2 regions of the Aliiroseovarius sp. genome follow, and region 2 is predicted to be linked to the other one. Evidence: riboswitches for the same ligand, from Rfam matches in the RefSeq annotation. Region 2 holds a riboswitch; the other holds the start of a gene.
The links. Region 2 has a riboswitch for thiamine pyrophosphate ahead of thiB (thiamine ABC transporter substrate binding subunit). Riboswitches for the same ligand answer to the same signal wherever they lie in the genome.
Positions count from the first base shown of each region.

Region 1: another riboswitch for thiamine pyrophosphate. It lies ahead of thiD (bifunctional hydroxymethylpyrimidine kinase/phosphomethylpyrimidine kinase); the one in region 2 lies ahead of thiB (thiamine ABC transporter substrate binding subunit).

Region 1 is NZ_CBDDIE010000003.1:2,420,530-2,434,932, forward strand. It holds gene ACO07D_RS12865 (ABC transporter permease) at 1-189, shown strand, start outside; gene ACO07D_RS12870 (TlpA disulfide reductase family protein) at 223-756, opposite strand; gene ACO07D_RS12875 (SCO family protein) at 753-1,379, opposite strand; gene ACO07D_RS12880 (bile acid:sodium symporter family protein) at 1,516-2,370, shown strand; gene ACO07D_RS12885 (aspartate aminotransferase family protein) at 2,389-3,726, opposite strand; gene ACO07D_RS12890 (3-keto-5-aminohexanoate cleavage protein) at 3,723-4,484, opposite strand; gene ACO07D_RS12895 (GcvT family protein) at 4,481-6,871, opposite strand; gene ACO07D_RS12900 (MurR/RpiR family transcriptional regulator) at 7,002-7,889, shown strand; gene ACO07D_RS12905 (TAXI family TRAP transporter solute-binding subunit) at 7,987-8,958, shown strand; gene ACO07D_RS12910 (TRAP transporter permease) at 9,074-11,698, shown strand; gene ACO07D_RS12915 (universal stress protein) at 11,695-12,123, shown strand; gene thiD (bifunctional hydroxymethylpyrimidine kinase/phosphomethylpyrimidine kinase) at 12,214-13,008, opposite strand; TPP riboswitch at 13,060-13,157, opposite strand; gene ACO07D_RS12925 (putative bifunctional diguanylate cyclase/phosphodiesterase) at 13,205-14,403, opposite strand, start outside.
Region 2 is NZ_CBDDIE010000003.1:1,303,865-1,318,267, reverse strand. It holds gene ACO07D_RS07740 (ATP-binding cassette domain-containing protein) at 1-206, opposite strand, end outside; gene ACO07D_RS07735 (thiamine/thiamine pyrophosphate ABC transporter permease ThiP) at 193-1,731, opposite strand; gene thiB (thiamine ABC transporter substrate binding subunit) at 1,728-2,705, opposite strand; TPP riboswitch at 2,733-2,838, opposite strand; gene ACO07D_RS07725 (DMT family transporter) at 2,936-3,889, shown strand; gene aroC (chorismate synthase) at 3,943-5,046, shown strand; gene ACO07D_RS07715 (thioredoxin family protein) at 5,120-5,530, opposite strand; gene ACO07D_RS07710 (cytochrome c biogenesis CcdA family protein) at 5,543-6,256, opposite strand; gene ACO07D_RS07705 (DMT family transporter) at 6,313-7,188, opposite strand; gene ACO07D_RS07700 (HU family DNA-binding protein) at 7,366-7,653, opposite strand; gene ACO07D_RS07695 (AMP nucleosidase) at 7,815-9,299, opposite strand; gene ade (adenine deaminase) at 9,296-11,101, opposite strand; gene ACO07D_RS07685 (LysR substrate-binding domain-containing protein) at 11,132-12,007, opposite strand; gene ACO07D_RS07680 (class II aldolase and adducin N-terminal domain-containing protein) at 12,107-12,862, shown strand; gene ACO07D_RS07675 (3-methyl-2-oxobutanoate hydroxymethyltransferase) at 12,867-13,709, shown strand; gene ACO07D_RS07670 (M24 family metallopeptidase) at 13,688-14,403, shown strand, end outside.

The sequences.
Region 1 (14,403 bases), 1.1 Mb from region 2:
AGCTTCCGAACCGCCTCGATGATCCTGTTCGACCCGCAGCTGATCCTGCTGGGCCCGGCAAGCTATGTGATCTTGGACAATTTCGGGGTCAATGGCTACGTGGCTTGGGCTCTGACCTATCCGGCGGCGATTGGGTTGGCCTTTGCCGGGCTGGGCTACTGGCGCTTTGCGAAATCCGATCTGGTCTGAACCGGTGACGTAGCCGAGTTGGGGCTGGTGGGATTACCCCATCAGCCGCGACAGCCAGGCGCCAGTCAGCGGGTCATCCCATTGCGCCTCACCGGCCACGGTAAATACGTGCCGCCCGTCCGGGTCGATGATCGCCGTGGTGGGCAGCTTGGCCGTGCCCATGACCGCGTCCATGTTCTCGGGTTCTCCCAACAGGATCGGCAGATGCGTGAGGCCGATATCGGCATAGAACTTGCGCACTGGAACGACGCCGCGGTGATCCACGGCCAGAGGCAAAAGGATGGCCTGTTCGGGATCCAACCGGGCCGAGAGCCGGTCAAGCGATGGCATTTCCAACCGACAGGGCACACACCAGGGTGCCCAGAAGTTCAGGATCACCCAGCGCCCGCGCCAATCGGAAAGCGGCGCCTCGGATCCATCCTCACGGTTGATCAGCAGGGCCGAGATATCCGCCCCGCCCGGCACGGGCTGGACCAGCGCCGCTGCTGGGGGAACGGTCCCGGCAGCGCGCAGCGGGGTGGCACAAAGCGACAGCCCCGCCAGGACCAGGCGCCGTGTCAGGGTCATTCGATAATCGCGGTCTCGATTGTCTGCTTCACGTCCGCCGAGATCTCTTCGGCCGCCATGCCATGCGGGAAGCGGCGGATCAGGTGGCCGTCGGGGCCGATGAAAGCGATCGAGGCGGTGTGGTCGACCGAATAGTCTTCGGGCTTGGCAGGATCGGGCACGTGGAACTCATAACGTGCATTGAAGGCCTTCACCATGTGGTCGGTATAGGCCTTGGGTCCGCGCAGGCCGACGATGCGCTCGTCGAAGAACTGCACGTATTCGCGCAGGCGCTTGGCGGTGTCGCGATCCGGATCGACAGTGACGAAGAGCACGGTCACGCCATCGGCAACCTCCCCAAGCTGTTCCATCACATCGGCAAGGGTCGACATCGAGGTCGGGCAGACATCCGGGCAGCCCATGTAACCGAAATAGAGCAGCACGAAGCGGCCCTGCAGGTCCTCGTCCTTGACCACGTTGCCATAGGTGTCTTCCATCAACCAGCGGCGGCGCTGCGGCATGTCATCGACGCCCGGTTCTGGCTCCAGGTCGGCATGCTGCGCCCAGGCGGGCAGGGCGGGCAGGCAGAAGGCCCCGGTGGTCCAGAGCGCTGATGTGGTCAGAAAAGCACGGCGGGTGGTCATGTCAGATCTCCGTTGGTCTGCCCCGTCCTATCGCCAAAGGTGCATCTGCAACTTGACATAAATCAGGAAACGCGACCCTTCAGGTCGGATATGCTGGTGCGACCTGAACCCCACAGAAACGTGACCGGAGACCACCATGGCCGCGCTGCTCGCAAAACTCCTGCCCCTGGGGCTGATCCTTCTGATGTTCGTTGTGGGGCTGCGCCTGCGACCTGCGGCGCTCAGGGGCGTGCTGGGGCGGCCAAAGGCTCTGGCGACCGGGTTGGTGGTGCAGCTTCTGGCGCTTCCGGTTGTCGCACTGCTGCTGGGCACGCTCTTCGGTCTGACCGGCCCGATGCTCTTGGGCCTCGTTCTGGTGGCTGCCGCACCCGGCGGCGTGACCTCGAATTACATCGCGCATCTGGCCAAGGCCGAGCTGGCCCTATCGGCCGCCATGACCCTGGTCACCACCGCGCTGGCTTCGATCACCATTCCGCTGGTGCTGGGGCTGAGCGGGCTGGGTGAGATCTCGGGCGCCTCTGGCCTGACCAAGCTCTCCATGATCATGCTGGTGGTCGCCGTGGCGCCGATGGCGCTGGGCATGGGGTTGGCGACCTGGAAACCGCGCTGGGCCGAGGTCATCCTGGCTGGGCTCGAACCGGTCGCGAAACTGGTTTTCGCAGCGATGGTGTTGGCGACGTTCATACAAAACTGGGGGCCGATGCAGGCCAACCTTGGCACGGTCGGCCCGGCGGTCGTCCTATTGAACCTGGCCGCCCTGGGCCTGGCCTTTGCGGCGGGCCAAGGCATGCGCCTGACCACGCCGGACCGTCGCGCAATCATGGTCGAGGCGTCCTTGCAGAACGTCGCCGTGGCGCTGTTCGTGGCCGGTGCGGTGCTGGGCCAGCCCGCAGCCTCGGTGCCCGCGCTGATCTATGCGATGATGATGAACCTTTCGGCCCTGGTGCAGATCATGGCCGGGCGTCGTGACCCGGCCGTGACCACTGCCTGATACGCCCGATGGCCGCCATCAGAGGGCGGCCATGACCTTGTCGACGGCGCGCCCGAAAGCGTCCAGCGCGCCGTCGAGTTCCGCTTCCGAGGCGATGAACGGCGGGGCCAGCAACACGTGGTCGCCATGGCGCCCGTCCCGCGTGCCGGGCATCGGGTAGCAGATCAACCCCTCGGCAAAGGCCGCTTTCTTCAGCTTACCCGCCAGACCCTTGGACGGATCGAAGGGCGCTTTCGTTGCCCGGTCAGCGACGAACTCCACCCCCCAGAACATGCCGCGCCCGCGGATGTCGCCGACGTGTTCGTGTTGGGCAAACCGGCTGCGCAGGCCTGCCGCCAGATACGCGCCGCGCGCACGGGCCTGAGTGACCAGATTACGCTCCAACAGCTCTGACACCACGGCGAGCCCCGCCGCTGCCGCGACCGGATGGCCGATATAGGTATGGCCGTGCTGGAAGAACCCACTGCCAGCGGCAATCGCATCATAGATCCGGTTGGTACAGAGCATTGCGCCGATCGGCTGATAGCCCGCCCCCAAGCCCTTGGCGATGCACAGGATATCCGGCGCGATGCCCTCGGCGTCACAGGCAAAGAGATGTCCGGTGCGCCCCATGCCGCACATAACCTCGTCGAGGATCAAGAGCACGCCGTACTGGTCGCAAATCTCGCGAATGCGTTTGAAATAGCCCTCGACCGGCGGCACCGCACCCAGGGTGGCGCCGACCACAGGCTCGGCCAGGAAGGCCATGACGTTCTCCGGCCCCAGGCGCAGGATTTCATCCTCCAGCGACTGGGCCGCGCGCTGGCCGTAATCCTCCAGGCTCTCGCCTTCGTGCCGTTCGGCGTACTCGTAGCACGGGTCCACATGGGTGGCGTCCATGAGCAAGGGCGCGAATTGCTCTCGCCGCCATTCGTTGCCCCCGGCCGCCAGCGCGCCCAGCGTGTTGCCGTGATAGCTCTGGCGCCGCGCGATGACCGCGCGGCGGCCCGGTTCGCCGTTTTCGATATGGAACTGCCGGGCCAGCTTCATCGCGCTTTCCACCGCTTCCGAGCCCCCCGAGACGAAATAGACCCGATCCAGCCGTCCCGGTGCATGTTTGATCAGCAGGTCGGCCAGTTGCTCGGCCGGTTCGGTGGTGAAGAAACCGGTGTGCGCAAAGGCCAGCTGGTCGACTTGGTCCTTGACCGCCTGCGCCACGCGGGAGTTCGAGTGCCCCAGGCAGGACACCGCCGCACCGCCGGATCCGTCGAAATAGCGTTTGCCGTCCCGGTCGATCAGGAAACAGCCGTCACCGCCTGCCGCGACGGGCAGATCGGAGTGGCAATGGCGGGGGAAAACATGGCTGTTGTTGCTCATGAGGTGCTCCTTTCCAGCAGGTCGCACAGGGCAGCCACCGAGGCCGCGTTGTCGGGATGAGGCTGGCCGTCGGCGGCCACCAGGCTGTTTTCAAACCCCACGCGCAGGTTGCCGCCTCGTTTGGCGGCAGCGGCCAGGCAGGCATGTTCCTGTGGCCCGAAGGCGCAGAGCATCCAGCTTGGGGCGTCCGGAAGGTCCGTCAGGAACGGGTCCAGCTCGGCCGGGTCCGAGGTCTGACCGACCGCATAGCGACCCAGCACGAACAGCACGCTGTCTTGCCCCGGGCGCACGATGCCTTCGGCCTGCCAGCGTTTCAGGGTCGCTATGTCTTCGGTGTCATAGAGGATATGCTGCACCTCGCAGCCCATCTCGGCACAGGCGGCATAGACGCTCGGCGCCAGCTCCATGTCCCGCGCGGTTTCGCGTACGGCGATGGAGGCCCAGCCGGGGCGCACCTGTTCGAGACAGTCGAGCTGTTGAGCCACGTCGTAGATGCCCACCGCCTCCGTTGTGATCTGCAGCCGCAACCCGGGCACCACGCGGGCCAACTCGTCCAGGGTTTCGCGATAGCGCCCCGCGTCCAGCGAATGCGCGCCTGCCTCGTCGCGCACATGCAGGTGAAGACCATCGGCGCCCGCGGCTTTGCAGGCGCGGGCGGTTTCGACAATCTCGGTGGTGGTGAGGGGCAGGGCGGGATGATCCGCCTTGCCCCGTCTGGCCCCGTTCGGGGCCACCATGATGAAGGGTCTGTGTGTCATGCTTTCATGCGGCTCCCATCCGGGTCGTAAAGCGGCCCCAAGGTGACCGTCGCGTCATAGAGTGTACGGGCGATATCGACCTGTACCCGCGCACCGTCTGCGATGGGTTCGGACATGTGGCCCAGGGCGACTGGTTTGCCTATCCGATAGCCGAAGGCGCAGGAGGAGGTCTGGCCGACGATCTTGCCATGCAGGTAGATCGGCTCATGCCCAAGCGGGACGGCGCCTTCGTCGTCGATGGCAAGCGAGATCACGTGGCTGGAAACCTCGGCCGCACGCTTCTCTGCCAGCACCTTGGCCCCAGTGAACCCGCCCGTCTTTCGGGTGGCGAAGTCCAGCCCGGCCTCAACCGGCGTCACGTCGCTGTCCAGCTCATGGCCCATGGCGCAGAAACCCTTTTCGATCCGCATCGAGGTCTGGGCAAAGAGGCCTGCGGGTTTGGCGCCCGCCTTGGTCATGGCGGCGTAGAGCGTGGGTGCGTCGGAGGCGTTGCAGGTGATCTCCCACCCCGCTTCGCCGACATAGGACAGACGTGCGGCACGCACCGGCACGCCGGCCAGGGTCGCCTCGGCCTGTTTGAAATAGCCGATCCCATCCAAGTCGCCGCCCAGTTCGCGGGCGATACGCGCGGCCTCCGGGCCCATCAGTCCCAGCACGGCGTAACGTTCGGTCTCGTCCGTCAGGCGCACGTCGAACCCTTCGGCGGCGCGGGTAAACCAGGTCAGGTCACGCCTGATGGCATTGGTGCCGACGAAGAGGCGATAGTGGTCCTCCGCGATGCGCTGCGCGGTGATGTCGCTTTCAAACGTGCCGCGTTCATTCAGTACGGCGGTGTAGATGACGGACCCCGGTGCCCGGCCCATGTAGCCCGCGCAGGTCTGCATCAGGAAGGCTTCGGCATCCGGGCCGGTCACGTCGATCTTGCCAAACGGAGATGCGTCGAAGATCGCCGCCGCCTCATGTGCGGCCTTCACTTCGGCGGCGACGTTGTCGAACCAGTCGGGCTTGTCGAAGCGCAGGGTCGGCTCGGCGGTCTTGCCGAAATAGAGCGGCCGCTCCCAGCCATAGAACTGCCCCATATGCGCCCCTGCCGCCTTGAATTCAGCATCCAGCGGCAGGGCGCGCAGGTTCCGGGCTGTGACAAGCTGTTTGCCCGGATAGGCAATGTCGTAATGGGTGCCCAGGATCTCGGGCGCGCGGGCCATCAGGTGGTCGATATTGTTGAAGACGGGCGCGAAGCGCTTGGCGTCCGCCTCGGTCAGGTCATAGGCCGTGTGGCCGTGCACGATGGCATGGGCCAGGTTCATGCCCGCCCCGCCGCCCGAGGCCAGGCCGACCGAGTTCATGCCACAGCCCAGGAACAGCCCCTTGGTTTCGGCGGTTTCGCCCAGCATGAAGGTGCCGTCGGGGGTAAAGCTCTCGGGCCCGTTCAGCAGCATCTTGACCTCGGCCGTCTCCAGCGCGGGCAGACGGTTCAGGGCCAGTTCCATCATCGGTTCGAAATGCTCCCAATCCTCAGGCAGCAGGCCAAATTCGAAGCTTTCGTTCAGCACGCCCGGGGCAATCGGCTTGCCCATCGGTTCGAAACAGCCGACCAGCAGCCCGCCCGAGTCGTCGCGGATGTAAAGGTGGCTGTCGTGGTCGGACAGGGTCGGGGTGTTGCCGACGACCCCGTCGATGGGCTTGGTCAGCAGATAGAAATGTTCACAGGCCAACGCAGGAACCTCGGCCCCCGCCATGGCACCCGCTTCACGTGACCAAAGCCCGGTACAGAGCGCGATGGCGTCACACATGACGGTGCCCTGGGTGGTCTCGACCCCCTTGATGCGGCCGTTTTCCGTCAGGATGCCAGTCACACCGGTGCGCTCGAAAATCTTCGCGCCCAGGGGCTTGGCCGCCTTGACCAGCGCCGCGCAGACGTCCGAAGGGCTGACCCGCCCGTCATCGGGCGACCAGACCGCGCCCAGCACGTCATCGGCATTCATCAGGGGCCAGCGTTCCTTGGCCTCACCGGCCGAGATCGAGGTCGCCTCGATCCCATAGGCATGGGCCAGAGCCTCTTGCCGTTTCACGTGCACCAGCCGGTCGGGCGTGGTGGCAATCGACAGGCTGCCCCTCTGGATCCAGCCGACATTCTGGCCGGTCTCTTCCTCCAACTGGGAATACAGGTCCACCGAATACTGGATCATGCGCGTCAGGTTCTTGGAATGACGCAGGGCGCGCACCTGGGCGGCGGAATGCCAGGTGGTGCCGGAGGTAAGCGCGTTGCGCTCCAACAGGATGGCGTCGCTGACGCCCATCTTGGCCAGGTGATAAAGGGTCGAGCATCCCATGATGCCGCCGCCGATCACGACGACGCTGGCATGGGAGGGCAGGGGGGAGGACATGGGTAGGGTTCCTGTTCGTCCGCTGGTGTTTCACTGGCGAAAAAGTCTTGGCGGAAAATCAAAATCAGTCAACGAAGCGGAAAAATAACGTATGTTTTGACGAGGAATCGCGCCGGAGGAGACGAATCGCATGGATCCCACCCTGAAAAATCGAACGATTTCAGCGTTGAAGCGCGAGTTGCCCGAGCTGTCTCCGCGTCTGAAGGCGGTGGCGAAGTATATCGTCGACCACCCGTCGGACTTCGGTCTGGACCCGATCCGCGAGACCGCGCGCAAGTGTGGGGTGTCGACATATACCTTGGTGCGCATGTCCGAACGCATGGGGTTTTCCAGCTATGAAGAGATGCGGGAACCTTTCCGCCATGCGCTGGTTTCTTCGACCGCTTTTGTAGAGCGACCGGAGTGGGTGGATGCCCTGCGCGCACGCGGCGAATTCGGTCGGGTGCAGGCCGAGGCCTCGGTCAATACGATGGCGATCGTGCAACGCTCGCTGGAGCGCCAGACGCCCGAGCAGATGGAGCGGGTAGCCGCCATGTTGCTGGATGCGCGCAATGTCTACCTGACCGCCGTCAGGGCCAGCTATGCCATGGCCTATTACTTCCACTACGTGGGGCGTATGGCCTTGCCTTCATTGCAACTTATCCCGCGCCACATGAACAGCGCGATTGACGAGTTGAACTACGCAGGCGCCGGCGACGTGATGATCGCCATCACTTTTACCCCCTATTCGCGTGAGACGATCGAGGCCTGTAAATTCGCCCGAGAACGGGGCGTGAAACTGATCATGGTGTCTGACAGCGACGTGATTTCCAGCGATTTCACGGCGGATGAGACGCTGGTCGCTTCGGTCATTTCGACGCACCATTTCGGATGTTACACGGGTGCGATGGCGATCATGGAAAACCTGCTGGCGCTTCTGGTCAAACTGGGCGGAAATGAAGCTAGGCAACGAATCAAATCCTATGAGGATCTGCGCAAGGACAACAACGCCTACTGGATTGCGCAAAAAAAACATTAGTTTTCGCGTGACAGGGGAAAAAACTTCGCAGACGCTCTTCGGTACCAAAACACAAGCGCGCCAAGCGCTGACGTATCTGTAAGTGGGAGAAACACAGATGAATATCAAACATGCATTCGGTGGCGTGGCCGCCGCGGTCACTCTGACCCTCGGCGGGGCTGCCATGGCGGCGGACCAGCAATTCGTCACCATCGGCACCGGCGGCGTGACCGGCGTGTATTACCCGACCGGTGGCGCGATCTGCCGCCTGGTGAACAAGGGCCGCAAGGATCACGGCATTCGCTGTTCGGTCGAATCGACCGGCGGTTCGGTCTACAACACCCGCACCATCCGCGCCGGTGAGCTGGACTTCGGCATCGTGCAGTCGGACGTGCAGGCTGCGGCTGTTGCTGGCACCGGCAAGTTCTCGGACGATGGCGCCTATCCTGAACTGCGCGCCCTGTTCTCGGTCCACCCGGAACCGATGCACCTGATGGCCCGCGCTGACAGCGGCATCGAAAGCGTTGCCGATCTGGCTGGCAAGCGCGTGAACATCGCCAACCCCGGTTCCGGCACCCGCGTTCTGGCGGAAACCCTGATGAAATACTCGGGCCTGACCGCTGCCGACTTCTCGCTGGCCGCCGAGCTGAAATCGTCCGAACAGGCCGCCGCGCTTTGCGACGGCAAGATCGACGCGACCATCTGGGCTGCCGGTCTGCCGAATGGCTCCAGCCAGGAAGCGACCTCGTCCTGTGACGTGAAGATCATCCCGCTGGCCGGTGAAGGCATCGACAACCTGCTGGCCGAAAACTCGGCCTATGCCGCAGCCACCATCCCCGGCGGCATGTACCCGGGCAACGCCGACGACATCCCCTCCTGGGGCCCGAAAGCGACCTTCGTGACCTCGGCCAACACCCCGGATGACGTGGTGTACGCGGTGGTTTCGGCGATCTTCGAGAACTTCGAAGACTTCAAGAAGCTGCACCCCGCCTTCGGCCGCCTGCAGGAGAGCGAAATGGTCGTGGACGGCCTGACCGCCGAGATCCACCCGGGCGCCCTGAAATACTACCAGGAGCGCGGCTGGAAATAAGCGCTTGACCGCTTGAGAAACTGCGACCTCCGGCGCCCATGAGGCGGCGGGGGTTTTCGTGCTTTCACGCCCTGGACAAAGATCCGGGAGAACAGACGGGGAAAGAGGGGAACAGATGTCACAAGTACATTCGGATGCGCAAAAGGAAGAACAAGACAGCGCATTGGAAGATTTCATAGCCGACAGCGATACTGGCGGGCGCCAGCCTGACGGTGCTTTCGGAAAGGCCGCGCTTTGGTATATCCCGCTGGTCTGGTCGCTGTATCAGCTCTGGATCGCGTCACCGCTGCCCTTCATCCTGAAGGTCGGCGTGTGGAACGACACCCAGACGCGGGCGATCCACCTTGGTTTCGCGGTTCTCTTGGCCTTCATCGCTTTTCCCGGGCTGAAGGGCAGCCCCCGCCACCGCATTCCGATCCCGACCTGGGTCATGGCCGTGGTCGGCGCGCTGGCTTCCTCCTACCTGTTCTACAACTATGTCGGCGTGGCCAACCGCACCGGCAACCCGAACACGCTGGACCTTGTCGTCTCGGTCGTCGGCATCGTGTTGCTCATGGAGGCCGCGCGCCGGTCGCTGGGCTTCCCGCTGATGGGCGTCGCGCTGTTCTTCCTGGCCTATGTCTTCTTCGGATCGTGGTCGGGCCTGCCGGAGGTGATCCAGTGGAAAGGCGCTTCCATCAACAAGGCAATGAGCCACATGTGGCTGACCACCGAGGGCGTCTTCGGTGTGGCGCTGGGCGTCTCGTCCGGCTTTGTCTTTCTTTTCGTGCTGTTCGGCGCGCTTCTGAACCAGGCAGGCGCAGGCAACTACTTCCTGCAACTGGCCTTTGCCGCATTGGGCCACCTGCGTGGCGGCCCGGCGAAGGCGGCGGTCATTGCCTCGGCGGCGACCGGGCTGATCTCGGGCTCGTCGATTGCCAACGTGGTCACCACCGGTACCTTCACCATCCCCTTGATGAAGAAGGTCGGCTTCCCGGCCACCAAAGCCGGCGCGGTTGAGGTGTCGTCTTCGATCAATGGCGTGCTGACCCCGCCCGTCATGGGCGCGGTGGCCTTCCTGATGACCGAATATGTCGGCATCTCCTATATCGAGGTGGTCAAGACCGCTATCGTGCCTGCCGCGATCTCGTATGTCGCATTGGTCTATATCGTGCACCTTGAAGCGCTCAAGATGGGCATGACCGGCACCTCGCGCATGCATCCGGTCAAGTTCATGCTGGGCGCGATCTTCATCATCGCCTCGTCGATCGTCATTGCTGGCGGTACCCTGTTCCTGACCGGCCTGATCGTCGATCTGCTGCAAGGTGCGCTGGGCGGGGCCTCGACCTGGGTGATCGTGGTGATCATGGCGGTGTTGTACGTGTTCGCCGTGCGCTTTGCCGCCGGGCAGAAGGACCTGGAGATGAGCCTCGAGTCCATGCAGCACCTGCCGCCGACGCGCGAGATCTTCAAGACCGGCATCCACTATATCATGCCGATCCTGCTGCTGATGTACCTGCTGATGATCGAACGCAAATCGCCCGGCCTGTCGGCCTTCTGGTCGGCCATCGCCATGCTGGTGATCCTGGCCACGCAGAACCCGCTCAAGGCTTATTTCCGCGGTCAGAGTGACATTGGCGCGCAGTTGCGTCAGGGGTTTGTGGACATTGCTGATGGTCTGATCATCGGCGCGCGCAACATGATCGGCCTGGCGGCCGCCATGGGCGTGGCAGGGATCATCGTCGGCGCCGTGACCCTGACCGGCATCGGCCAGGTGATGGCGGAGTTCGTCGAATTCCTGTCCGGCGGCAACCTGCTGGCGATGCTGTTCTTCGTGGCGCTGATCTCGATCATCCTTGGCATGGGTCTGCCGACCACGGCGAACTACATCGTCGTCAGCTCGCTGATGGCCGGTGTGGTCGTGGAACTGGGCGCGCAGAACGGGCTCATCGTGCCACTGGTCGCGGTGCACATGTTCGTCTTCTACTTCGGGATCATGGCGGACGTGACGCCACCGGTCGGTTTGGCGAGTTTCGCTGCCGCCGCGATTTCGAAGGGCGATCCGCTGCGCACCGGTTTCCAGGCGTTCTTCTACTCGATCCGTACGGCGCTTCTGCCCTTCCTGTTCATCTTCAACACGGATCTTCTGTTGATCAATGTGGGGCCGGTTCAGGCAGTTTTCGTCTTTGTTGTTGCGCTGATTGCGATGCTTTTGTTCGCGGCGGGCACGATGGGGTACTTCATGACCCGATCGCGCCTGTGGGAGAGCGCGGTTCTGCTGCTGGTGGCCTTTACGCTGTTCCAACCGGGGTTCTGGCTGGATCGCGTGGCGCCCAAGTACAATGTCCTGCAAGGGCAGGAGGCGCTGGCGCTTCTGGCCGAACAGCCCGATGGGGGCGAGGTACGCCTGTCGATTAGCGGGCCTGACTTCCTGAGCGGTGAGACGGTCCCGACCACGGTGATCCTGCCAACCAAGGCGGGGGATGCCGAGGGAGCGTTGATGGATCAGGGCCTGGCTGTGATGGAAGAGGATGGGCAATTGGTCCTGGAAGAGCCCTTCCCGGGGTCGCCACATTTCGACACGTTGGGCAGTGACTATGACTTCTATGGCGATATCCCGGTCACCATTGCCGGGATCGAGTTCGAGAACGAGCGCCTGCCGAAAGAGCTGTTCTACATCCCAGCGCTTGCGCTGTTTGCCGCAGTCTATCTGTTGCAGATGCGGCGCAAGCAGAGCGAAGAGGAAGGAGTGCTGGCATGACCGAACATGTTCTCTGTGCCGTGGACCTGACCCATCTGGAGGCGGAGAAACCGCTGCTTGGACGGGCGGCCGAACTGGCCGAGTTTTATGGTGCATCGCTGTCCGTGGTGACAGTCGTTCCCGACTACGGCATGTCGATTGTCGGGTCCTACTTTCAGGAAGGCACGATGAAGTCGGCAGTGGCCTCGGCCAATGAACAGCTGCATGCTTTCGTGGCCGAGACCCTGCCGGAGTTCGGTAAGGTGCAGCATATTGTCGAAGTCGGCACTGCCTATGAGCAGATCCTGGATGCGATTGAACGCTCGCAGGCGGATCTGGTTGTGGTCGGGGCACACAAGCCGAACCTCATGGACAAGTTGCAAGGGCCGAACTCGGCCCGCGTGGCGCGCAAGGCGCCCTGTTCGGTTCTGGTGGTGCGCGACTGATCTGTCGGGACGCCCCGGCGCGCCCCTGCTGCCGGGCGCGCCCACCCGCCCACCCCGCGCCCGCCATCAGGCGCGCGCCGGGGCGGAGCGTTACTTTCTGAGTGCAAAGAAATGATCGGTCGGGCCGTGACCTCGGCCCACTGACAGCGCATCGGCCGCCCGGATCGCGCCGAGCGTATAGGTCTTGGCAGCTTTCGCAGCGGTAAGGAGATCGCTGGTCATGGCAAGCTGTGTGGCCAGGGCAGACGACAGGGTGCAACCGGTGCCGTGGGTGTTACCAGTCGAAAGGCGCGGGGCGTCGATCCAGTGGCTGGCGTCGGGAGTGACCACGAGGTCCGGACTGTCAGCACCGTCCAGATGGCCGCCTTTCAGAAACACCGCATCGGGCCCGAGGTCCAGCAGAGCCCTGGCCTGAGCTTCCATCTCGCTCCGGGTGGTTGCCTCGGCACACTCCAACAGATCCGCAGCCTCGGGCAGGTTCGGGGTCAGTATTGTGGTCTGGGGCAGAAGCGCACGCAATGCGTCGAGAGCCGCATCGGCCAACAGGCGGCTGCCGCCCTTGGCCACCATGACCGGGTCCAGCACAACGGGGGCATCCTGTTGGGTCAGGCAATCGGTCACGGCGCGGATAATCGCGGCGTCTCCCAGCATGCCGATCTTGATCGCACCGACGCAGATGTCATCAAGGACGGCCTCGATCTGAGCGCGGACGAATTCCGGGTTGATGAGCTGTGCCCCATGAACCCCGCGCGTGTTCTGGGCGGTCAGCGCTGTCACCACGGCCATCGCATAACCGCCATTGGCCGCGATTGCCTTGATGTCCGCCTGGATACCCGCCCCGCCGGAGGGATCGGAGCCCGCGATGGACAGGACGTTGGGAACCATGAGGGCTGGGTTGGTCACGGTCATCTCCTCGTAGCGCTACGGAGGGGCACACGTGAGCCACGCGCGACTTCCTCCGTCGGCATGATCCGGGTCAGGTTCAAAGGGTGCTTCTCAGCCCAGGCCTTTGCCGGGCGCCCCTGTCACGAAGCCCAGATAGGGGCAATTGGGTCGCTGCGCAAAGCGAAAAAGCGGAAGGTCAGGCGGGATCGGTCTGCTGGGTGGCGGCCAGCCAGGTGCGATAGGCATCCTCGGCCATCGGTTCGGCCAGCAGGAACCCCTGGGCGCTATGGCAGCCATGCGCCTTCAAGAAGACCAGCTGTTCCAGCGTCTCGACCCCTTCGGCCACGACCTCCTTGTCGAGCGAGATCAGCATCTGCAGAACCGCCCCCAGCAGCCGTTCAGCTCGGGCATCCGCGCCGATTCCATCCAGCAGGCTGCGGTCGATCTTGAGGCGGTCGAAACGCATGTCCTTGAGCCGCCCCAGGTTCGAATACCCAATGCCGAAATCATCGACCGCAAGACGATAGCCCGCGTCGCGCAGCCGGGCCAGATTGTCGTCGAGCGCTGTTTCGCCCGATGTGGCGGTGCGCTCGCTGATTTCCAGTTCGATACGGGTCCCCGGAACGGATGCCTTGTCGATGCATCGCAGGAGGGTGTTGATCAGATCGGCATCCGCCAGCTCCTCGCCAGACAGGTTCATGGCGATGATCGGAGGCGCGAGGCCTGCATCAGCCAACCGTCCGGCCAGGTCAAACATCAGCCCCGCGACACGTTCGCCAATTGCCGGCATCAACCCGCTGTCCGAGGCGAAAGGGAGGAACTGCGACGGGGACAGAAGTCCGCGTTTGGGGTGTTGCCAACGTAGCAAGACCTCGATCCCGCTGATCTGCCGTGTGGTGAGGTCCAGTTGCGGTTGCAGATGCAGGACCAGGTCCCCCATGGCGATCCCGTCACGCAGTTCTGCGATCAGTGCTTGGCGTTGCAGGAACTGCGCATGGTGTTCCTCATCGTAGAAACAGTAGGTGTTACGCCCCGCCTGTTTGGCCTGATACATTGCAACATCAGCTTGTTTCAGAAGGTCTTCGGCGTTGGCGGCGTGGTTGGGATAGAGTGCGATGCCGATGCTGGCGGTCGTGCGAAATCGCACCGCGTCAAGTTGGAAGGGCTGATCCATGCGCTTGAGGATCAACTGTGCCAGCTGTTCGGCCTGATCGGCGGGTGTGACGATGGTAAACTCGTCGCCGCCAAGGCGGGCGATGGTGGCAGTGCTGTGCAGATCCAGGCCCGAGTGGCCGTTATGGTCCGCCTCTGGCCCCCGATGGAAGCCTTTGTGCGTCCCCCTGTCGAATCCCGTGTCGACCTCGACGTCGCCCCTTGCGTCTGGCAATGGGGATT
Region 2 (14,403 bases):
CGTTTCGCGGGGGTGGTCGGCATGGGCGCGCCATCCCACAGCACCCGGCCCTGCACCAGCTGAAATCCGGCGATCGCGCCCAACAGCGTGGATTTGCCAGCCCCGGACGGACCCAGCACGGCAACCCGCGCACCGGTGGGCACGGTCAGATCGGCAGAAAGGGCAAACCCCTCCATCTCGACGCGCATGTTCTCAAGCGTCAGCATCCACGCGTCCTCCTCGGTCGAAGATCCAGAAAATCGCCAATGACAGCGCCAGCAGCAACAGCCCCGCCGCCGCCGCATCATCCATGCGGTAGGCCCCCATCAGGCGATACATCTGCAAGGGCAGCGTCGCGGTCTGCGGGTCGGCGAACATGGTGATGACGCCCAGGTCCCCCATGCTCAGCGCGGCGGCCAGCCCGCCTGCAAAGCCCAGCGGACGGCGCAGGCGTGGCAACCACAGCCGCCTGAGCCGCGCCCAGCCGGTCAGGCCCATCTGATCGGCCAGGGGCCCGAAATTCGTCTCTATCCCGGCCAAGGCGGGGGTCAGGGAACGCAAGGCAAAGGGCAGCGCCATGGCCGCATTCACCAGCGCGGTGACCGGCAGTGCCAGGGCGAAAGGGTCCATGATCGGGAAGACAATGACGAAGAGCCCGGTGCCGATCACCAGCGGCGAGGCGGCAATCGTCAAATAGCCCACGCCCTCGATCAGGGCCGATCCGCGCTTCACGGCGAGGGCAGCAATCGGCAGGGCGAGAGTCAGGCATAGGAGCGCGGAGGAAAGCGAGACGATGATCGACAGGCCCGCGGCCTCAATCACCGCAGAAGGCAGCGACAAAAGCTCCGGCACGCCCCGCGCGACGATCATCGACAGAGGCAGTACCAGAAACAACGCAGCCAGGGCGATGCAGGCTCCATCTTGCACCACCAGCCAACCGCCCCCATCCCAGCGCGTCACGGCGCGGTCCAGCCCGCTGCCCATGCCGCCAGGGATGGCAACACGAAAGGCGATCAGGGCCGCGCCTGCGCTCATGGCGAATTGCACCAGCGCCAGCAGAGCGGCCTTGCCAAGGTCGAAGTCGAAGCGGAAGGCCTGGTAGATGGCGAGCTCCACTGTCGTGGCGCGCGGGCCACCGCCCAGGGCCAGAGCCACGGCGAAGGAGGTCAGGCAGATGAGGAAGATCACTAGCAGTGCGCCGGGCACCACCTCGCGCAGCATCGGGCGTTCGAGCACGCGGAAGGTGTCGGCGGGGGTAAAGCCCAAGGACGCGGCGAGGCGGAAGCGTTCGGCGGGGATCGCCAGCCAGCCTTGCAGGATCAGCCGCGTCGCCAGCGGCAGGTTGAAGAAGACATGGGCGATGATGACGCCGTGCCAGCCATAGATGGAAACAGGCTCTAATCCAGCCCAAATCAAGATCTGGGACAGGATGCCCGCCCGTCCGAAAACCGCCAGCAGGCCCAGGACGGCCACGATCACTGGAAGGATGAAGGGCGCACCCAGAAGGGTGATCAGGATGCCCCGCCCGGGGAAGCTGCGACGCGCAAGCGCGCGGGCTACGGGCGCCGCCAGGGCGACCGACAGCGCGGCTGACAGCACCGCCTGCCACAGGGTGAAACGGATCGCGGCCCAGTCGGCGGGGCCAAACCCGCCCGCCCCTTCTGCCCGCCAGGCAACCGCCACCAGCGTGCCCAGCGTCAGGCAGACCACCACCCCCAGCGCGAGGGCGCCAAGGGTGGTGGTGCGTGTCATTTGGCCGAAGCCGCCAGCCATTCGGCCAGCGCCGCGTCACGCACCGCATTCGCATCGGCGGCCGGTACAATCAGAGCCTTTTCCGGCTGGATCAGGGTCGAAAAACCCTCCGGCAGGCCACCCACCGGGGTCACTGCCGGATACATCCAGTTGGTGGTCGGGATGATCGACTGGAACGCGTCCGAGCCCACGAAAGCCAGGAACTGATCGGCCAGCTCGGGCACATCCGTCGAGGCAATCTTGCCCGCTACTTCGATCTGCATGTAGTGGCCGTCCGAAAAGGCCGCAGCGGATTTCGAACCGTCTTCCTCGGCAATCAGGTGATAGGCCGGCGAGGTGGTGTAGGAGAGCACCATGTCGGCCTCGCCCTCCAGGAACATGCCATAGGCCTCGGACCAACCCTTGGTGACGGTCACGACCTGGTCGTTCAGCGAAGCCCAAGCCTCGCCCGCCTGGTCGCCATAGACCGATTTCACCCACAGCAGCAGGCCCAGACCGGGGGTCGAGCTGCGCGGATCCTGGATCACGATGGACAACTCGCTGTCGGCCAGTTCGGCGAAGGATTTGGGCGGGTTAGTGACCTTGGTGTTGTCGTAGACGAAGGCGAAATAGCCCCAATCGTAGGGCACGAAGGTCGGGTCGGTCCACTCGACCGGCAAGGCCCAGTCGCCAGTCACGCCATGGGCCGCGAACAGACCCGTGGCCTCGGCCGCCGCCGTCAGGTTGGTGTCGATGCCCAGCACCACGTCAGCATTGGTGCGCGCGCCTTCAAGCTTCAGGCGCGAAAGCAGCTCAGCGCCGTCACCAACGGCCACGAACTCCAGGTCGCAGCCGCATTCGGCCTCGAACGCGGCCTCGACCGCCGGGCCCGGGCCCCATTCCGAGGTAAAGCTGTCATAGGTGTAGACGGTCAGGGTGTCGGCCTGCGCGGCCGTCGCCATCAGGGCGCCTGCGATAACGGGAAGGGTCTTCATCTCATCCTCCATTTCGCCGGACGGTGTTCGGGTGAGGATCACCTTCCCTCCGCCGGTCTTAACCGGTTCAGGTTCTACGGGTTCGCGATTGCGCATCTCAGCCGGGAAATCCCAGGCACCCCGAGGTTCGTTCTCTGTGAACCTTTGCGCCCTCAAAGGCAAGCCCCTTGACGTCGGTCGCGTTTGGCGCAATGTGAGCGGTAACAACCCCAAAACGCCGGAACAGACCCATGTCCGAGACCTCCCAATCGCCCCTCAAGGGCCTGGGCGCCGCCTTTGGTGCTTTCGCGCTTTTCGCCACGCATGATGCGATCATCAAGGCCTTGGGCATGGAGTACGCGGTGTTCCAGATCATCTTCTTCGCGATGCTCTTTGCCTTCGTGCCCATGGCAGTGGTAATGCTGGCGGACCGGCAGGTGGACAATTTCCGCCCGCACCATCCCTGGCTGATCCTGGGACGCGCGGCGATGACGGTGCTGGCGATGGCCTCGGCCTTCTATGCCTTTACCGTACTGCCGCTGGCCGAGACCTATGCGCTGCTGTTCGCCACGCCTTTGCTGATCACCGCGCTATCGGCGCTGCTGCTGGGGGAAAAAGTGCGCCTACAACGCTGGGGGGCGGTAATCGTCGGGCTTGTTGGCGTGATCGTTGTCCTGCGGCCCGGGGTGACGCAAATCAGCTTCGGCCACCTATGCGCATTGACGGCGGCGGTGGCGTCGAGCTTCGGTTCCATCATCGTGCGCAAGATCGGGGGCGAGGAACGCTCGGCCGTCATGATCCTTTACCCGATGCTGGCGGCGATCCTGGCGATGGGGGTGATGTTGCCCTTTGTCTACAAACCGATGGACCTGCCGGATCTTGGCATGGCAGCCTCGGTCGGGCTTTTGTCGGTCATCGCACAAGGCGGGATCATCATGGCCTATCGCGCGGCCCCTGCCGCCGTGGTTGCGCCCACGCAGTATTCGCAGATCATCTGGGCCGCGCTCTTCGGCGCGCTGTTCTTTTCCGAACGTCCGGACATGTGGGTGGCTGTCGGCGCGGGGATCATCATTGCCTCGGGCATCTTCATCGTCTGGCGCGAAGCCCGGCCCGCAGTGTCCAACCGCAACCCGGTCCTGCGCAACCCGAACCCGCGTTATGACGCCGGTCCCAGCCCGAAACCGAAACACCGCCGCCCAAGCTGACTTTTCAACGGCGCGCCAAGCCGCTATCACGCTGGCGAACAAGGAGCACGCCCATGTCGATGAACAGCTTTGGACACCTCTTCCGCGTCACCACCTGGGGCGAAAGCCACGGGCCTGCTCTGGGGGCAACAGTGGATGGCTGCCCGCCGGGCGTGGCGCTGGAACCCGAGATGCTCCAGGTCTGGCTGGACAAGCGCCGCCCGGGTCAGGACAAGAACATGACCCAGCGCAACGAGGCGGACGAGGTGCGCATCCTGTCCGGCGTGTATGAGGGCAAGACCACCGGCACGCCGATCCAACTGATGATCGAGAACACCGATCAGCGGTCGAAGGACTATGGCGAGATCGAAAAGACCTTCCGCCCTGGACATGCCGATATCACCTATTGGCAGAAATACGGCATCCGCGATCCACGTGGGGGTGGACGCTCATCCGCCCGTGAAACCGCTGCGCGTGTGGCCGCCGGGGGGGTGGCGCGCGAGGTGCTGAAGGCGCTGGTGCCGGGGCTTGAGGTCAAGGGTTATATGACCCAGATGGGCGAGCTGCACCTGGACCGGTCCAAGTTCGACTGGGATGCGATTGACACGAACCCGTTCTGGCTGCCCGATGCTTCCGCCGCGAAGGACTGGGAAGCCTATCTGCAAAAGATCCGCACGGATGAGAACGACTCGGTTGGCGCCGCGATTGAGGTCGTCGTGCGCGGTGCACCCGCAGGCCTGGGCGCGCCGGTCTATGCGAAGCTCGACACTGATCTGGCCGCCGCGATGATGTCGATCAACGCCGTGAAGGGCGTCGAGATCGGCGAGGGCATGGCCGCCGCCGCCCTGCGCGGCACCACAAATGCGGATGAGATCTTCATGGGGGAAAACGGGCCCGAATACAGCTCGAACCATGCAGGCGGCATCCTGGGCGGGATTTCGACCGGGCAGGATATTGTCGTGCGGTTTGCGGTGAAACCCACAAGCTCGATCCTGACGCCCCGCAAGTCGATCACCAAGGCGGGCGAGCCCATCGAGGTTGTCACCAAAGGCCGCCACGACCCCTGTGTGGGCATCCGTGCCGTGCCCGTGGGCGAAGCCATGGCCGCCTGTGTCGTTCTGGACCACCTGCTGATGGACCGCGCCCAGACCGGTGGAGATCGCGGCAAGATTGGCTAGAGGCCTTCCCGGACCGACGCAAGTAAAAGGGGGCCTGCGTGGCCCCCTCTCTGATTCAGCTGCGTGGACCTGATCAGGCGGTGGCCGCCGCCAGAGCCGTATCCATCAACGCCTTGATGTCCGACTTGCGGGTACCGGCGACGATGCGGCCAAGCTCCTGGTTGCCCTTCAGCACAACGAGCGTCGAGCGGCGCGGGATATTGAGGCTTTGCGCCAGCGCGCCATTGCCGTGGGCATCCCAATCGACATTGATAAAAGTGATCGCGCCGTCATAGGTCGGGTCCTCGGCGCGCAGGGCGTTGATCACACGTTCCTGAGCGGCGCAGGTCGAACACCAGCTTGCCTTGAAGTCCAGAAAAACGGTTTCGCCATTGTCCAGCGCCTGCTGAACCAGACCGGGGGTGTAGTCCATCACCGCGGCGCGGGCGGCAAGCGGGGCCAGGGTGGCACCGGTGGCGAGGGTCAGGAAGGTACGACGTTTCATCAGGGGGACTCCTTACAGGGAAACGGAAAGATCAATCAGCCAGGCGGGCAGGTTGGCGACCGCCCAAGCCTCAAGCATGTGATGGACACGCAGCAGGATGCCGACACCCACAGCGACAAAGACCGCACCCAAGATCGGGCGGGACTTCGCGGCGATAATGCGCATGGTGGCCTGACGGCGCTGGATCGCGGCACGGGCACCATAGCCCAGCACGAGGATGATGGAGGACACGCCCAGCGCAAAGAACACCATGATCGCGGTGGCCCAGCCCAGGCTTTCGCCTTGCGAGGCCAATCCGATGGCGCTGCCCAGGGTCGGGCCGATACAGGGGCTCCAAACCGCGCCCAGAAGCACGCCGCCAAGGAACTGGCCCATCAGGGACGAGCGGTCAACCTCCTCCAGCCCGGCGTCGGCGCGGGCCGAAACACCGGCTGTGGCGGTGGCAAAACGTTCGGACAGGCGCGGGACCAGCAGGACCAGGCCGAAGCCGATCATCAGCACCGCACCCGCATTGGCAATGGTGCCTTCGTGAATGCCAAGGGACCGTCCGGCGACGGTGACGAGCATGCCCAATGTGACGAAAGACAGGCTCATCCCCGTCGCCACTGCCAGGGGGCCAAACCGGCTTGCGTTCAGGGCGGTGGCCAGGACGATGGGCAGCACCGGCAGAACGCAGGGGTTGATCAGGGTCAGAAGCCCTGCGGCATAGGCAAAGACGAGTTCCATGGCGCTACCCTATTCGGGCAGCGGGGAAAGTCACCTCACAAGGGAGGCGCAGCAGTTCACGACTGCGTGGGGTTTTGTTTCGCCAGTTGCACCAACAGAATGCCGACAGTGATCACTGCCACGCCGACCCCATCGAGCCAGCCCAGCGCTTCGCCCAGCAGGACGGCGGCCACGGCGACGCCGAAGAACGGGTTGAGGAAATGGAACGTGGCCGCGCGCACGGCGCCGACGCGGGTAACCAGGGCAAACCAGATCCAAGTTGCCAGCAGACCCGGCCCCAGCACCGTGTAGGTAAAGGCGACGCCCAACTGCCAGCTCCAGGTCACCGTGGGCGTTTCCAGCACGGCAGAGGCGATGGCGAGCGCAAAGGCGCCCACGAACATCTGCAGCCCGACAATCATCATCAGATTGCCGCCCGAACTGGCCGTTCGCACCGACAGGGTGGCGATGGTCAGCGCGGCGGCGGCAATGAAACAGAGCACAACTCCGGTCACATCCACCCCGCCCGACAGGCGCGAGCCCATGATCAGCGTGACCCCGGCAATGCCCAGCGCCAGTCCGATCGCCGCCTGCGGTTTCAGCCGATCGCCAAATATGGTCCACCCGGCAAAGGCCACCATCAGCGGCATGGTCGACGCAATGATCGAGGCCAGCCCGGCTTCGACCCATTGCATCGCAACGAAATTCAGGCCCAGGTAGAGCGCGTTCTGGCACAGGCCGAAGACGATCACCGCACGCCACTGGTTGCGGGTCAGGTGCCAGTTCTGCCCCAGCGCCTTGGCGATCGCCACGCCGATCAGGCCCGAAATCAGGAAGCGCACCGCAAGCGAGCCCATCGGTGGCGCGTAGGTGACGATCACCCTGGCCGAGGTAAAGGCCGAGCTCCAGAGAAAGGCAAAACCCAGCCCCATGAAGATTGCGCGCAGGTCCATTCCAAACTCCATGAGAACAAGGGCCGCCAAGTCGTGCGAGACTTTCCCAGTTCCCGGCAAATGGCAATGGCAGTTCTTCTGACTTCGCGCATAAGATTTTTTGCTCGCCTCGCGCATGCGGGCAACGAAAAAGGGCCGCCCGGAGGCGACCCTTTGACGAATTCCGTTGATCCGGACTTAGCCGTTCACACTGTCCTTCAGCGCTTTGGCGATGGTCATTTTCACGACCTTGTCGGCGTCCTTGTGGATCTGTTCGCCGGTGGCAGGGTTGCGCACCATGCGGGCCGGACGCTCACGGCAATAGATCTTGCCAACACCCGGAAGGGTCACGGCACCGCCGCCCGACACTTCGTTGGTGATGATCGACACGATGCCGTCCAGCGCGGCCGAAGCGGCCTTCTTGTCAGCGCCCATTTCTTCGGCCAGAGCGGCCACCAGTTGGGTTTTGGTCATCGGTTTTGCCATGTAAGTAACTCCTCGTTGGCCCCCTATACTGGGGTTAGATTGCGCGCATTAAACTGGATATGGTTGACCTACACAATCATTAGTGTTCCGAAATTTGACCAAATCGGCAGGTTTTCCCCTGTTTTTTAGGGTTGACCCCGCGTCAATCCACCCCGGAGCCCTTACAGGAAGGCCGTTTCCTCGAAACTGCGCAACTTCCGGCTGTGGATACGTTCAAGCGGCATGCCCCTCAAGATCTCCATCGCGCGGATGCCGATCAGCAGATGTCGGCCCACCTGGTCCTTGTAGAAATCAGACGCCATGCCGGGCAGTTTCAGCTCCCCATGCAAGGGTTTGTCGGACACGCAGAGCAGCGTGCCATAAGGCACGCGGAACCTGAAGCCGTTGGCGGCGATGGTCGCGCTTTCCATGTCGAGCGCGATGGCGCGCGATTGGCTGAGGCGTTGCACCGGACCGGTGTGGTCGCGCAGCTCCCAGTTGCGATTGTCCAGGCTCGCGACTGTGCCGGTTCGCATGATGCGCTTGAGTTCGAAGTCCTCCAGCTCGGTCACGCCCGCCACGGCCTGCTCCAGGCTGCGCTGGATCTCGGCCAGCGGCGGGATCGGGATCCAGATCGGCAGATCGTCATCCAGCACCTTGTCCTCACGTAGGTAGGCATGGGCCAGGACGAAGTCCCCCAACCGCTGCGAGTTACGCAGACCAGCGCAGTGGCCGACCATCAGCCAGGCATGCGGACGCAGGACGGCAATGTGGTCTGTCGCGGTCTTTGCGTTCGACGGACCCACACCGATATTGACCAGCGTGACCCCGGTCCCATCCGGTCGCTTCAGGTGATAGGACGGCATCTGCGGCAGTTTCGCCGGCGCCTCGATCTTGCAATCACAGGTCGTGATCTCGCAATTGCCCGGCCCCACGAAGCTGGTATATCCGCTGTCCGGATCGGCCAGAGCCCGGCGGGCATAGGCCTCGAACTCCTCGACATAGAACTGGTAGTTGGTGAAGAGCACGTGGTTCTGGAAGTGCTCAGGCAGCGTGGCGGTGTAGTGGCTGAGGCGCGCCAGCGAATAATCCACACGCTGCGCCGTAAAGGGTGCCAGTGGGGCTGAGCCATCCTCATGCGTATACCCCAGCCCGTTGACGATATCATCGTGGGTGGTCGCCAGATCCGGCACGTCGAAAACATCTCGCAGCGGGAAGGCCATCGCGCCTTCCTGCGGGACCGTCACGGACGGGTCGTTCGCCACCGCGAAATGTACCGGAATCGGTGTTTGCGAGGGGCCAATCACCACCGGCACGCCGTGGTTTTCCAACAGCAGGCCGATCTGCTGCACCAGGTAGTTCTCGAACAGGTCCGGGCGGGTGATCGTGGTGGAATAGATACCGGGCGCAGACACGTGACCAAAGCTCAGCCGCGTATCGACCTGGGCGTGGCTGGTCGTGGTCAGGCGGATCTCGGGATAAAACGCGCGATACCGCGTCGGGGGCTGCGCGCCATGCACGGTCTGGCTGAAAGTCTCGGCCAGGAAGGCGCAAGCCTGGGCATAAAGCTCCTTCAGCCGGTCCACAGCGGCCTGGGCGTCGGTGAAAACCTCGTGCTCCGCATGGGGCGGGGTCACGACCGGAATACGCAGCTCACTCGCGTTCATGCGGTCTCCTCGAACAGGGATGTGATTTCAAATGTGTTGACGTCGACCAAGCCCAGATCGCTGATACGCAGCTCGGGGATGACCACGAGCGCCAGGAAAGAGTGCTGGATCGACGCGTTGTTCAGGGTGCAACCGCAGGTAAGCATCGCCTCGACAATGGCCTCGGCCTTTTCGGCCACCAGGGGCGCGGGGTCGTCGGACATGAGTCCCGCGACGGGCAGTTCGACCAGCGCCAGCTCCTTGCCGTCCTTGAAGACGCAGATGCCGCCGCCGACCTCGCCCAGACGATTCGCTGCCAGCGCCATGTCACCGTGATCGGTGCCGACCACGATCATGTGGTGGCTGTCATGTGCGACGGTCGAGGCCATGGCCATCTGACCCTGATAACCGAACCCGCTGACGAACCCGTTGACCACGCCACCGGTGCCCTTGTGCCGTTCCACCAGAGCGACCTGCGCCACGTCCTGCGCCTGATCCGGCAGCACGATGCAGTCGGTCACGGACAGACTCGCACGCAGCGCCTTGGTCGGGGCCTGGTTTTCAACAATCCCGATCACCTTGGCGGTAACGGAGTTCGCACCTTCAGGCGCTTCAATGCGGAAATCGGACGGGGTCAGCACCTTGCCCAGATGCATGGTGTTGCGGGCATGGTCAGGCCAGGCAAGGTGTGGGAATTCGACCCTATTCTGGCCGGTTTCGGCCACTTTGATGCCCTTGGCATAGACCGTATTCACCGGCAGGGAACGCAGGTCGTCGGTCAGGATCACATCCGCGCGCCGCCCCGGCGCGATGGAGCCCAGCTCGCGCTCCAATCCAAAATGCGTCGCCGTGTTGATCGTCGCCATCTGCAGCGCGATCAGCGGGTCACAGCCACATTCGATGGCATGGCGCACGGCGCGGTTCATGTGGCCTTCGTTCACCAAAGTGCCGGAGTGGCAATCATCCGTACACAGAATGAAACTGCGCGGGTCCAATCTCTTTTCGGTCACGGCGCTGATCTGTTTTTCGACGTCGAACCAGGCCGAGCCCAGCCGCATCATCACCCGCATCCCCTGACGCACGCGAGCGATGGCATCCTCTTCACAGGTGCCCTCGTGATCGTCCGCCGGGCCGCCCGCCGCATAGGCGTGGAAGTTCGGCCCCAGGTCGGGGCTGGCATAGTGCCCGCCCACGGTCTTGCCCGCGCGCTGGGTCGCCGCAATCTCGGCCAGCATCTTGTCGTCACCATGGATCACGCCAGGGAAATTCATCATCTCGCCCAGCCCGATGATGCCGGGCCAGGTCATTGCCTCGGCCACGTCCTCGGGGGTGATTTCATAGCCCGTGGTCTCCAGCCCCGGCGCAGAAGGCGCGCAGCTGGGCATCTGGGTAAAGATCGAAATGGGCTGGATCAGAGCCTCATCATGCATCAGACGCACGCCTTCGATGCCCAGCACGTTCGCGATCTCATGCGGGTCGACAAACATCGAGGTCGTGCCATGCGGCGTGACCGCACGGGCAAACTCGGCCGGGGTCAGCATGCCACTTTCGATATGCATGTGCCCGTCACATAGGCCAGGGACCAGATATTGCCCCTCGGCCTCGACCACCTCGGTGCCGTCGCCAATACAGTGGCTCGCATCCGGCCCAACATAGGCAAACCGCCCGTCGGCCATCGCCACCTGCCAGTCGAGCACTTCGCGCGTGTGTACATTTACAACACGCCCGCCGCGGATCACCGTATCGGCAGGCGTACGTCCTGCCGCCACCGCCACCAGGCGGGCCGCAGATTCAGGCCATGTTTTGAAATATGTATTCTCCATGGACCAATTGTTCAGCTTTTCCGGTCGGCTTCAAGCCCCCTTCGTGACCTCGGCACGTAACCAGCGTGTGAACGCCTGCGCATGGGGGTTCGCCTCGGCCTGTGGGGTCTGCAGCAGGTAATAGGCCTCGGGCAGCGGGGCGCGGTGGTGGAAGGGGGCAACCAGTTTACCCTCGGCGATGAGCCGCCCGGCAATCATGTCATGGGCCAGGGTCAGTCCCCCACCGGCCTGGGCCACGGCGAGGGTAAAGGTAAAGGTGGTGGCAAAGGTCACGTCCGGATTGGGCCAGATTAGAGACTGTTCCTCGGCCCAACCCGCCCAGCTGCCCAGCATGTTGGTGCAGTCATAAAGCGGTTGGTCGGCGAGCGTTTCCAGGGTGACATCATATCCCGGCGCGCAGACGGGATAGTAGTGATCGCGGGTCAGTAGCTCGGCCCTTGTGCCTTCATCCGGGCGCAGGGAATAGCGGATTTCGACATCCACGCCTTCGGCCATCGAGGCGGGCTCCCACAGCTCGGTCTGGATCTCGAGGTCAATCTCGGGGTGGGCGGCGCGAAAACCGGGTAGGCGCGGGGCCAGCCAGTGGATCGAGAAGGTAATGTTCGACTGGATGCGCAACAGGTTGGTGCGTCGCCCGGTCACCGCATTGGTCCCACGCCGGAGCGTGCCGAAGGCGTCGCGCACCACGGGCAGATAGGTCAGCCCGGTCGAGGTCAGCTCCAGCGCCTTCGGGCGGCGGTGAAACAGGGGCCGACCCAGGTGGCCCTCCAACGACTTGATCTGCTGGCTCACCGCACTTTGGGTCATGTTCAGCTCGCCCGCCGCGCCAGTAAAGGACAGGTGCCGCGCAGCGGCCTCGAAAGCGCGCAGCCAATTCAGCGGAGGCAGGTTTTGCCGCATATGCATAATCCCATCATAAGTTTGACTAATAGGATGGCCGCGTTTTTTTCATTTGTTAAGTGCTTCGTCGCGCGGCACCGTTTCCAGACGAACAGGGAGACCAAGATGAGCGTCACGAAACTGCGCCCCAACATGGATCATTGGCAGGAACGGGTGGACATGGCCGCCGCCTTCCGCTGGACCGAACGGCTGAACATGCACGAGGGGGTGGCGAACCACTTCTCGCTGGCCGTGAATGACGATGGCTCGCAGTTCCTGATGAATCCGAACCAGATGCATTTCGCGCGGATCCGGGCCTCGGACCTGTTGCTGCTGGATGCGAATGACCCGGAAACGATGTCGAAACCCGGCGCGCCGGACCCGACCGCCTGGGGGCTGCATGGCTCGATCCACCGGCTTTGTCCGCAGGCGCGTTGCGTGATGCATGTGCATTCGATCCACGCGACGGTGCTGGCGTCACTGGCAGATTCGAACCTGCCGCCGATCGATCAGAACACCGCGACCTTCTACAACCGTTATGTGATCGACGATGGGTTCGGTGGGCTGGCCTTCGACGATGAGGGCGCGCGCTGTGCCGCGATGCTGACCGACCCCAAAGTCAAGACGATGATCATGGGCAACCACGGTGTCCTGGTGATCGGTGACGACCCGGCGGATACGTTCAACCGGCTCTACTACTTCGAACGCGCGGCCGAGACCTATATCCGCGCCTTGCAGACCGGTCGGCCGCTGCGCGTTCTGTCCGACGAGATTGCCGAGAAGACCGCGCAGGAGCTGGAGGATTACCCCGGCCAGGCCGAAGCCCACATGCGCGAGATCAAGGCGATCCTGGACGCCGAAGGCTCGACCTACGCGGACTGAACCCATGGCAAAGAACATCTACACATACGGCGGCCACCCGGCACGCCGCAATCTGACTGTTGCCTGCCTGCGGGCGAACAAGGCGGCGGGGGTGAAGATGACCCAGGTCTCGGCGCTGAATGGCGACGAGGCGGCGGCCTGTGCAGCGATGGGCATCGACATGATCACCATTGCGGATGTGGACATTGTCGAGGTGCGGGCAGCGGCGCCCGAAACCTTCGTCACCGGCAGCCAGACCATGGTGCAATACATGACCGAGGACGAGGCGCTGGCGGCCGCGATCCGCTGCGCCGAGGCCGGGGCCGACGCGATCTATACACCGCGCGGGCTGAAGACCATCGAGCGGCTGGCGGGCGAAGGCCTGGCGGTGCAGGGCCACCTGGGCCTGGTTCCGCGCAAATCAACCCTGGTCGGGGGCCTGCGCACTGTCGGCAAGACCGCCGAGGAGGCGCTGCGCCTGTTTCAGGATTTCAAGCGGCTGGAAGACGCAGGCGCCGTGGCAGCCGAGGTGGAATGCGTCGCCGTCGAAGCCCTGCAAGAGATCGGTCCGCGCACCTCCATCGTCACCCATTCCATCGGCGCAGGGTCCGGCGGGGACATCATTTTCTCATTCATGGAGGACATCTGCGGCGACGTGGAAGACCCGCCGCGCCACGCCAAGGCCTGGGGCGATGTGCTTTCGATCCGCAAGGCTCTGGCCGCCGAGCGCGAAAAGGCGCTGACCGGGTTTCGCGAGGACGTGCAATCCGGCGCCTTTCCCGATGCCGCCCACACGGTCGGCATGGCCCCCGGCGAGGAAAACAAGTTCAAGGAGGCCCTGGACCGATGGACGCCCGTACACCAGTGAACGACGCCACCGACTATACCAAGGCGTTCGCCGCCAAACCCCAGCCGCTGACGCTGGAACAGGCCGCGTGGAAGACGCCGCCGATGCAGCTGACCGATACCGAGGGCATGATCGACGTGCCCCGGATGCGGCGCTATCGCCAGAACCGTCTGCGTGAGCAGATGAAGGCGCACGGGTTGGCCGCTGTGATCCTGACCGACCCGCTGTCGATCCGCTATGCCACCGGGGTGCGCAACTGCACCCTGTTCCAGATGCATATCCACGCGGGCTACCTGTTCATGCCCGCCGAAGGGCCAGTGATCTATTTCGATTCGGAGCCCGGGCGGGAAACCGGGGCGCAGTTGGAAACCATCGATGAAATTCGCGACGACCTGATGCCGCTGAGCTACATGTTCGCGGGCTATCGCCACCAGGAATGGTGCGCGAAATGGGCGCGGCAGATGCGGGCGCTGGTGGATGAGCATTGCGGCGGCGAGACACGCATCGGTATCGAACGCACCGCCCCCCTGCCCCACATGGCGCTGGAGGCCGAGGGGCTGACCCTGATCGATGCGGGCGAGGCCCTGGCCCATGCGCGCAAGATCAAGAGCCCGGAAGAAATCCTCTGCATGAACCAGACCATCGCGATCGCCGAAGACGGCATGACGCGCATGCGCAACAACCTGGTCAACGGGATCTCGGAACAGGAGCTATG